Granulosicoccus antarcticus IMCC3135: one gene and its partner. The protein of the gene in region 1 interacts with the protein of each later gene in a pairwise test. Links are inferred from orthologs where the notes say so. Each region holds a gene or a part of one and is shown on either strand. Other genes may lie near its edges.

The links.
Region 2: the proteins of IMCC3135_RS04555 (region 1) and IMCC3135_RS06670 interact in binary tests that used the Escherichia coli proteins (3 or more experiments, as listed by UniProt). The link is inferred for Granulosicoccus antarcticus IMCC3135 from one-to-one orthologs.

What each region holds. Positions count from the first base shown.
Region 1 is NZ_CP018632.1:1,071,760-1,077,540, reverse strand. What follows is about bases 1,334-4,219. They hold IMCC3135_RS04555 (YigZ family protein), read right to left. Parts: upstream 3,135-4,219; coding sequence 2,532-3,134; downstream 1,334-2,531. Other genes in these bases: nthB (nitrile hydratase subunit beta), read left to right, coding at 3,933-4,219; nthA (nitrile hydratase subunit alpha), read left to right, coding at 3,265-3,936; IMCC3135_RS04560 (glycosyltransferase), read right to left, coding at 1,334-2,360. Also shown: IMCC3135_RS04570 (hypothetical protein), read left to right, coding at 1-528; IMCC3135_RS04565 (hypothetical protein), read left to right, coding at 596-1,060; more of IMCC3135_RS04560, read right to left, coding at 1,089-1,333; more of nthB, read left to right, coding at 4,220-4,613; IMCC3135_RS04540 (nitrile hydratase accessory protein), read left to right, coding at 4,610-4,990; IMCC3135_RS04535 (YajD family HNH nuclease), read left to right, coding at 4,990-5,346; IMCC3135_RS04530 (MAPEG family protein), read right to left, coding at 5,364-5,774.
Region 2 is NZ_CP018632.1:1,544,977-1,549,548, forward strand. The notes cover bases 1,451-4,521. They hold IMCC3135_RS06670 (DNA topoisomerase I), read right to left. Parts: upstream 4,196-4,521; coding sequence 1,706-4,195; downstream 1,451-1,705. Other genes in these bases: tsaC (L-threonylcarbamoyladenylate synthase type 1 TsaC), read right to left, coding at 1,451-1,703; dprA (DNA-processing protein DprA), read right to left, coding at 4,406-4,521. In the rest of the region: IMCC3135_RS06660 (transglutaminase-like domain-containing protein), read right to left, coding at 141-977; more of tsaC, read right to left, coding at 1,158-1,450; more of dprA, read right to left, coding at 4,522-4,572. UniProt on the Escherichia coli protein: Releases the supercoiling and torsional tension of DNA, which is introduced during the DNA replication and transcription, by transiently cleaving and rejoining one strand of the DNA duplex.

The sequences.
Region 1 (5,781 bases):
GAAGAGACCATCTTCATCAGTCAGAGTGATGATTCTCTGGAATTTACACTCTATCTGGATCAGGATGTATTGAGCCTTGCCAACGAGCATACGCAGACCGATGACAAGGGTGCACTATACGCCTACGATCAAGGCTCAATTGATAGCCTGTGCACTGTTGTAGAAGGCGTTAGCCATGCCGTCTGCCTACTCTGGCATGCCCATCATGACCGGCAACTTCGGGCACTGGACATGGAGCTTCAGGCAGAGGTAGACAAGTACATGCTGCTACTCGAGTCCTGTTCCGACCCCCTCAGCAGAGACCAGCTACACAGACAATTATTCAGAAATGTACGCTACACTGCGCCCGTCGGATCGACACTATATGAGCGCTACAAGACGGCAGGTGACTTCGCGGCCACTTACTGTCATTGGCTGGTACAGGAATTTTCGGGACCTGGCGATCAACGCAGTCTGCACCAGGAGCTGGCGCGATTCTATCGATTATCCGGCACCGCCAAGTTCGATCGTATTCGACGTTTGCACTAAGAGGTTCAAGGGTAGGACTCTTGAAAACCCTGGAGCTCAGCGTAACGCGGGACTGACGGCAGCAGCAATGTCACACTTCATGACCCATCGGCCCGGCATGCTCCTTGTCGGTACATACCTGCTAAGCGGCCTGACGCACGGCGCACAGCCGACCCTGTCCCAGCAGTTGCTGGATGCCTACTTCAAGACTGCCGGTGTGTGTTCTACATCCCAGGTGCAGACTATCGAGGATGCGGAAGATGTCGTCACTATCACAATCGCCATCGAACCCCAAACGCTCGACACCCTTCTGAATTTAGCGAAACCGGATCGAAACAACTGGTTCAGCCTGCATTGCCCACCTGAAATTCACGGAGTCTGGCATCAGGAAAACCCACCCGCGGATATTCAGGTACAAGGGCAGATTGAAGAGAATCAACTGTACTCACTCAGTTGCGTGCAGTATCAGCAGGATCAATGGAATCAGACAACCCGGCGCCCGTCCTCAATCAAGGACAGAATTACAACATGGCTCGAAGATCGACTCAAATAGCAGGTCAAACGCCCGCTGCAGCTGTAACTTACTTGTTGGCGATAATGCTGTTGCGCTTCACCTTGTCGAAGATCTCGCTATAACGATCAATCATCAACGTCTTGTCAAAATGATGTGATGCGTGGCTTTGTGCAAAGGCAGACATCTCCTGGAGTCGCTGTGGATCAACGGCCAGAGCACTCAGGCACTCAGCCAGCGCTTCGGCACTTTTCTCCACCAGCAAACCACCCACTCCATGCTCATTGCGCGAGACGGCATCGGCACTACCACCTGCATCAGTCAAAACGACAGGCGTACCCGCTGCCTGTGCTTCGAGTGCGGATAACGGGTGCCCTTCTCGATCGCTGGACAGCACAAACACATCAAACGCTGCCAGCAAATCCGGAACATCACTACGCTCACCCAGCAACGTAACACGATCACCGATGTTCAAATCTGCTATGCACGCTTCGGTAGTATCACGCTGCGGACCCTCACCCACGATGACGACGCGTACCGACACACCCGCATCACGCATGATTGCAGCGGCTTCCACCAGACGTGGATGATTCTTGGCTGTCGCCAGGCGTCCCACCGTTCCAATCAGAAATTCTCCGGGTGCCGCCAGTTCACTACGCAGCGCCGCGCCGTTGCCACTGGCGTACAAAGAGGTATCCACGCCATTATTGACAACTGAAATGAGTTTGCCATCGACGCCGACATCTTCAGCATAGAAGTTGGCGGTATCCTGTGATACAGCTATCAACTGGGCCGTGACTCGGCTCAACGCACGATCAGCGATCCGGTTATGCAGCTTTTTCCAGACATCCCGATTGTGTTCGGTTACCACGACAGGAATGCCACTTCGCACCAGTGCAATGCGGGTCCATAGATTGGCCGTCCACAAATGTGAATTGACTACCTGAACACGATGTTTTTTCGCCAAGGCTCGCAGGCGTCCGGGAATCTTGTAGTCGATGCCCCGCTTCTTGTTCAGCAGATGCACGAAGACATCAGGTGACAATCGTGAAGAGAGCTCTCCCAGAGAACTCAGGCAGACAACATGGACCACGTCACCGCGCTTGACGAATTCATTGGCCAGATCGACAACCATGTGCTCGGCACCGCCGACCGTCAGGGCTTCGATAACGAACATCAATCGTCGAGGAGTTTGCAAGTAAGACACGTTATCAGGCAGGTCGCTGGACTCTTGTGAACGCGCAGCCTTTCGCACACCAGCAGGCTTGCGGCTTTCTGAGATGATCGAGGCTCGGGGTGACACGTGCTGTGTGCACGGCTCGGGGCGATCTTCAGTCAACATAGTTTAAGAGAGCAATGACTCTTGGGCTTACGCACCTTGGGCCTAGAAGCTTACCACCGCATTCTTGCTGCGACCAACATCTGTAGGCCCATATTCCAGAGTCGTGAACTACACGAAAACTGCGACTATCGACCAGTATGCAGTCTGATAACTAGGCTGTTAACCAGTTCACTACTCAGCGATAATCTCCCCGCCTCCCAGAACGGCCAGCTTTTCTTGCAATACTGTCATGTCCCCAAGCGGCACCATTAACGCCAGATGCACGCTGGTGTCGAATTTACGCTCTTCGATCAGAATGTCGGTACCTGCCAACCAGTGCTCCAGTGAATCCAGAAGCCCATAGGCCAGCTCTACCTGCACACACTGCCGGACAAACGTCTCGCGAGTTGTCAGCGCGAGCAGTGCCTGGCTCGCCGATTGACTATAGGCACGCACCAATCCACCTGCCCCCAGTTTGATCCCCCCGAAATAACGCGTCACCACGACAACGATATTGCCCAGTCCCGAGTGCTGCACGACATTCAGAATTGGTTTTCCCGCCGTCCCCTTCGGTTCGCCGTCATCATTCTGATCCTGCAGATAGATATCATCCGGGGGCCCAGCCACCATCGCCCAGCAGTGATGGCTGGCATCGGGCATTTCAGTGCGACACTGCTCGATGAACTGACGCGCCGCCACCTGTCCTGCAACATGCCCGACACTGGTGATGAACCGCGAGCGTTTGATAATCAATTCAAACTGCTGCGTGCTACTGGGGGTGAGAAAACGGTCCATTCCACACTTTAGCAAACTCCCGCAAGCTGCCGTTACTACCGGCACTCGATAATTCGAAATAACGGAGCGGTTGACGTGCTCAAGTCTGACCGTATGATGATGAAACCCGGTTCAAACCAACAACACGCCAATGACTGCGACAGATAAAACTGGAAATACCCCTGACGACCCTCATGGCGCTGCTGGACACGACCACCCGCACGATCACTCTCATCTGGACGATACCGCTTTACGGGTACGCTCACTGCAGAGTCTGCTGATTGACAAGGGTTATATCAAAACCGATACCCTCAACGCCCTGATAGACACCTACGAGAACCAGGTAGGTCCACGCAATGGTGCACGCGTGGTAGCTCGTTCATGGGTTGACCCCCAATTTCGCGAATGGCTATTGAACGATGCCACCGACGCTATCGCCTCACTGGACTTCAGTGGACGACAGGGGGAACACATGGTGGCGGTGGAAAATACGGCCGATGTTCACAATATGGTGGTCTGCACTCTGTGCTCCTGCTATCCCTGGCCAGTACTTGGCCTGCCTCCAGCCTGGTACAAATCTGCACCCTATCGCTCCCGAGTGGTTATTGATCCGGCAGGCGTTCTCAAGGAATTTGGCGTTATCCTGCCTGAATCCCGACGCATCACGGTCTGGGACTCTACTGCCGAAGTTCGGTACCTGGTCATACCAGAGCGACCCAGCCAGAGTGAACACCTGAGCGAGGAGCAGCTGGCCGCGCTGGTTACGCGCAACTCGATGATAGGTACTGGGCTTGCTCTGCCCGTTGCCGGCCAGAGCGCATGAACGGCGTCCATGACATGGGCGGGCTTCAGGGCTTTGGTCCTCTGGCAGCCGAATCTGAAACCCAGACCCTGCATGATGATCATCTGTTCGATCATGACTGGGAACGGGACGTACTCACCATGACACTGGCGATGGGAGCAACCGGTACCTGGAACCTGGATGAATCACGCTCGGTACGCGAAAGTTTGCCGCCCGCGCAGTATCTGAGTATTGGCTACTATCGTGTCTGGCTTCAGTCGCTGGAGAGGTTGCTGTTGAATCACCAGCTGATCACAGCTGCAGAACAGGCCTCAGGCAAGTCGATGACAAAAGCTGCCCCTGTAAAACGCGTATTACTTGCCAAGGATGTCAGCACGGTGCTACGCAAGGGGGCTCCGGTCAACCGAGCCGTAGACAGCCTCCCCGCCTTTGCTCTCGGCGAGCAGGTCCGGGTGCGTAACCTGCACAGCAGCACCCACACACGCCTACCGGCCTACATTCGCAATCACACCGGCATCGTTCACAAGATCCATGGTGCGCATATCTATCCCGATGCACATGCGCTAGGACAGGGTGAACAACCTCAATGGCTGTACAACATCCGCTTCAGCGCCACCGAACTATGGGGAGAGCAGGAGACCCGGCGTGGCGATGTGCATGTCGATTGCTGGGAACCCTACCTGTGTACACAATCATGAACCACAATACCCCCAACGACAAGAATTCAGACACCGCGTTACAAGCACTACCCTCCATTCCCAGAGACACCGAAGGTCCGGTGTTCAGCGAACCCTGGGAGGCAGAGGTATTCGCCATGACACTGTCATTACATGAACAAGGGGTTTTCACCTGGCAGGAATGGGCGACAACACTGAGTGAAAGCATTCGCACTGCCCAGCAACAGGGTGACCCTGATCTGGGCGATACCTACTATAGTCACTGGCTATCAGCTCTTGAGCACATGATCGTGCAAAAAAGAATTGGCGAACGTAGTGAACTGGCCCGATTACACAACGATTGGGACGAAGCCGCCTGCCGCACACCTCACGGACAACCCATCGAACTTTCCCGATAATGAAAAAGCCAAACTCCGACAAACTCGACAAAATCGTTGCCAATGCCCGGGCTGACTACTCCACCCGCGAAAACGGCTATCGTCAACGTGCATTGAAGCTCTACCCTTGGGTGTGTGGTCGCTGCATGCGAGAGTTCGACAATTCGAACCTGAGAGAGCTGACCGTGCATCATCGTGATCACGATCACGACAACAATCCGCAGGATGGCACCAACTGGGAGCTGTTATGCGTCTACTGCCATGACAACGAACATCAACGCTATGTCGAGCAAGTAACCACCGGCAAAGAGGACAAGGGCGAGGTTGCCACCCACAACCCCTTCGCCGATTTGAAATCAATGCTCACAAAGCCCTGATCCGGACAACTCGATCGTCAGAACAGTGCGGCCAGCATCATGGCCATGGAGGCCAGGAAACTCACCGCCCAGATGATGGAGCGCCACGGCACCCAGCCAAAGACATAGGCAGGGATATAAAGCAGGCGGGCCAGCAGATACGACCAGGCACACAATCCTGTGAATCCACTGGATTGACCCGACTGGCTGATCACTACGACGGCGATCGTGAACAATATCAACGCCTCGAAGTGGTTATTCATGGCACGGATCAGACGGCCTGTTGGCACACTGACCTGACTGCCGATAGGCCCCCCCAGGCGAGCCTCATCGCGTGGCGACATAGTCTTGGATGTGCCTATCTCCCGGTTGACCGGCACCGCCATCAGCATGAATTGAATGCCCTGTAGCAATCCTGCCAGGGCCAGTACCGTCAGTTCTGTCGTCATGATGATC
Region 2 (4,572 bases), 470 kb from region 1 along the record:
TGATCGGCCTGGACTTTATCCAGATTAATGAATCTGGATTTATGGCCCAACGAGCCTATCGAGGTAACTGTAGTGTTGCCTGCCATCACATCAACAGGCACGATAGTCTCAGTGACGTGTCACTACCGATTCACGATCCCTCAGGCGGTAGAAATAACTTCGTTGCGGGCGTCGTCAATCTTCTGGTTAGGGTCGATTGCCTGCACTGTCATGGAGGTTAGTGTGGCCTGACCGATCAAGGTGGCGAAGGCCACATCGGCGGCGTCTCGTCCAGCGCCAATTCTTACAAAACCGCTTACCGGAGCCAGTTTTGTGGCATCGAACAGAATCCAGTCGCCGCCCAAAAAGGCTTCGAAGAAACCGTGAAAATCCGGTGGATTAAGATTAACCGCATACCCCGAGACATAGCGTGCAGGAATTCCCAGTGCGCGGCACAGGGCGATAGAGACGTGTGCGAAATCTCGACAAACGCCAGTGCGTTGCAATAGCACGTCACAAGCAGTTGTACTGGGGCCTGTGCTGCCAGGGGTGTAAGCCAGGCTGTTATAGACCCAGTCTGTGATCTTGCTGACTCGATCGTAGCCACGATTCATATTGCCAAACAGATCGGTTGCAAATTTATACAGTTTGTCGGATTCACAATAGCGGCTTGGATTCAGGTACGGCAGTACATCAGCAGGCAGCTCGGTGTAGTCGAGTTCAAACAGATTTCCATCGTAGGGCTCTTTGGGTTCCAGAGTTGCCGTTGCGGAATAATGAATGACGGTGGCACCGGGTTGCAGGATCAGGCGGCTGGCGCGGTTACCCAGTGGTCCTGTCTGCAAGAAATCGACGGGGGTAGAAGGGTTGACCGTCAGTAGTTCATCACTGATGAACTGTCTGCTCGTGTGCATGGCCGCCACTTGTAGCAAGATGGTTGTGGGAGTGTCCACGGAGTACGCCAGCTCGCTGTGTAGTTTCACAGTACGTTCGGTCATTGAGAGTATCGCCATTCAATTGAGTAGAAACCGGGAAGCGCCGCTCTGCGTTTTTCCTTGTAGGGAATATTCAAGAACGGGCTGTCTATTTCGCGAACGTTATCACTACTGTCTGAGCCCTGTTAGGGCTTTTGTAGAATACACAGTATTTGCTGTGCCCGGGCAGCGACTACTAAATGCTCAGCGCAGCTGAGCTCCGGTGCGGACATCGATGATTCGAGTCGGGGCGCTCAGTGTACCGATCTGGCCCTGGACGATGGCATCAAGCTGCGGACCAAAAAGTGTTGTTGCGGTTGCCGTGTCACGACAAGGCTCCTGGCCGGAACGATTGGCACTGGTGGATACGATTGCGCCACCAAAATCCTCGCATAGGCGTTGTACCAGTGGGTGGTTGCTGACCCTTACAGCCAGTGTGTCCCTGGAGCCTGAGAGCAGCTCGCTGATGCCCTGGCGTGCAGGTACAACAAAGGTGACAGGCCCTGGCCAGGCAGCGTCGAATTGCGTCTGCCAGGACGGCTCTATCGGGGCCAGAAAGGGGCTCAGCTGAGCTTGAGTCGCGGCAATGAGAATGAAGCCTTTGTGCGCATCACGGCTCTTGATGTCAATGATGCGCGCAAGCGCTGCTTCGTCATGCGGGTCGCAGCCGAGTCCGAATACCGCTTCGGTCGGGTAGGCGATGACACCACCAGATCGCAAGGCTGAAACAGCCTTGCTGAGATCCGGCATGTTCACTCAGCCTTGGAGCTATCACTGGAGGCTGCGGCTTTTTTCTTGGCTGCAGCTTTTTTACTGGCAGCACTTTTTTTCTTGCTGGCGGCGCTTTTCTTTTTGCTGGCGCTTTTCTTCTTGGTCTTCTTCTTTGCGACCGCTTTTTTCTTGGCAGTGGCCTCTGTCTTCTTGGCTACAGCTTTCTTCTTGCCGCGACCGCGCCGCTCTGGCGCTTCGGCCAGCAGTTTCTGGCAGGTCTCCAGATCAATCGCTGCCGGGGTCTCTTTCAATTCTTTGGGGATTTTTGCGTTCTTGCTGCCGTCGGTGATATAGGCGCCCCAGCGACCATTGAGTATCTGAATGTCGGTGCCTTCAAACTCCTTGACCAGCTTGTTGGCATCAGCAATCTTCTTCTCGGCGACGATCTCCAGTGCCCGTTCCAGCGTTACGGTGTAAGGATCGTCTTCCTTGAGCGATACGAACTTGGAGGCGTATTTGATATAGGGACCAAACCGACCAATATTGGCCGTGATTTTCTCACCTTCAGCAGATTCACCCAGATCTCGGGGCAGGTCGAATAGCTGAATGGCTTGTTCCAGTGTGATGGTGTTCATGCGTTGACCGGGACGCAGCCCTGCGAACTTGGGCTTGTCCTCATCATCGCGGGTACCGATCTGGACAAACGCACCGTACTGACCAATGCGAACGGTGATCGGCTTACCGGATTCTTCGTCTGTTCCGAGTTCACGGGCCTGAATGGCCTCATCCTTCGAGACGTTCTCCAGCTTGTCGTCTACCTGTTCCTTGAAAGGTTTCCAGAACTCAGCCAACAAGGGCACCCAGTCTTTCTCGCCACGTGATACGGCATCCAGCTCATCTTCCAGATTGGCCGTAAAGTCGTAGTCCACGTACTTGTCGAAATGCTTGGCAAGAAACGTTGCGACCACTCGACCCGTATCGGTCGGGAAGAAGCGGCGACTTTCAATTTCCACATATTCTCGTGACTGCAGCGTGGAAATGATGGAGGCATAGGTTGACGGTCGTCCAATTCCATATTCTTCCAGCGTCTTGACCAGGCTTGCCTCAGAGAAGCGCGGCGGAGGCTCAGTGAAATGCTGTGTCAGTTTGATGTCCTGCAACGGGACCTGGTCGCCTTCCTTCATCTCTGGCAACACTTTCTCATCGTCGTCAGACTTTTTCTTGTCGTCCTCATCTTCCTTGTAGACGGTCATGAAACCGGGGAAGTGGATAGTCGAACCGGTAGCGCGAAACAGATTGCCTTCACCGCAGGCGAAATCCACGGCAACCTGGTCGATGGTGGCGAAGATCATCTGGCTAGCGACGGTTCGTTTCCAGATCAGGTTATAGAGCTTGTACTGATCTTCTTCGAGAAATTGCTTGATCTCGTCGGGGGCGCGCATCACCGATGAAGGGCGAATCGCCTCGTGCGCTTCCTGCGCATTCTTGGATTTGTTCTTGTAGACGTTGATTGCCTCGGGCAGGTATTCCTTGCCAAAGCGTTTTGGTATCAGCTCCCGCAATTCGTCAAGGCATTCCTGAGACAGCGTAATGGAGTCGGTACGCATATAGGTGATCAAACCGGTGGGGCCTTCCTCACCAATTTTTATACCTTCGTATAGTTTCTGGGCGGTGCGCATGGTTCGCTGAGCACCAAATCCGAGTTTTCGTGACGCTTCCTGCTGCAGAGTCGAGGTGGTGAACGGTGCTGTCGGGTTGCGTTTACGCTGTTTCTTCTCGACCTTGACGGCCGTGAGCGTGCCATTGGCATTGCTCAGCAACATATCGCGAGTCGAGTTGGCCAGTTCGCCATTGTTGACGGTGAACTGCTTGACCTTCTCGCCGTTGAGCAGAGACAGACGGGCGGTGAAGGGCTGTGTGTTTTTTTCCAGTTCGGCCAGCACGCTCCAGTATTCCTGGGGAATGAAGGCTTCGATCTCGTTCTCACGCTCGCAGATCATGCGCAATGCGGGAGACTGCACGCGTCCCGCTGACAAGCCACGACGAATCTTGCGCCACAACAATGGCGACAGGTTGAAACCAACCAGGTAGTCCAGTGCACGACGCGCCTGTTGCGCGTTAACCAGGTCATAACCGAGTTCGCGCGGGTTATCGACAGCCTCCTGGACTGCCTTTTTGGTAATTTCGTGAAAGACCACACGCTCAACGTGTTTGCCTTCCAGATCGCCCGTTTCACGTAGATGCTCGACCAGATGCCAGCTGATGGCCTCACCCTCGCGATCCGGATCCGTTGCGAGAAGCAGGTTGTCAGCTTTCTTCAAGGCCTTCTTGATGGCGGCAACGTGTTTCTCGTTGCGCTCGATCATCTGGTACTTCATGGCGAAGTCGTTATCGGGATCGACAGCGCCTTCCTTGGGCAACAGGTCGCGAACATGGCCATAAGAGGCCAGTACCTTGTAGTCCTTGCCCAGATACTTCTCGATCGTCTTGCCCTTGGCAGGGGACTCAACAATGACCAGATTTTTGCTCATGAATACCGAATTGATTGTGATGGCAGCTGGACCGGCACCCGATCATGGGGACAGGGACGATGGTCTCAAGTACAAAGGATCATACTTAAAGAGTCACCCAACGGGGGTTAACGGCACTATGGCAGACCGTTCACAGATTGACCGATAAGTATGACTCACGGCGATAGCGTCGTCGCTTGATCGCATTTTGTCAACGAGGCCGTGTAATTTTCAGGGTTGGCAAAGCGCATAACGGCCTCCTGCCGAAGTCCTGATCAGGCCTTTTGCTTCCAGCAAACCCAATAGAGCTGCCAGCTGCGAGACGCTCAGATGACTGTGTGTCATTAATTCGTCGATTGTGGCAGATTGACTGGCTAGTGTGCTTAACAAGGCTTGTG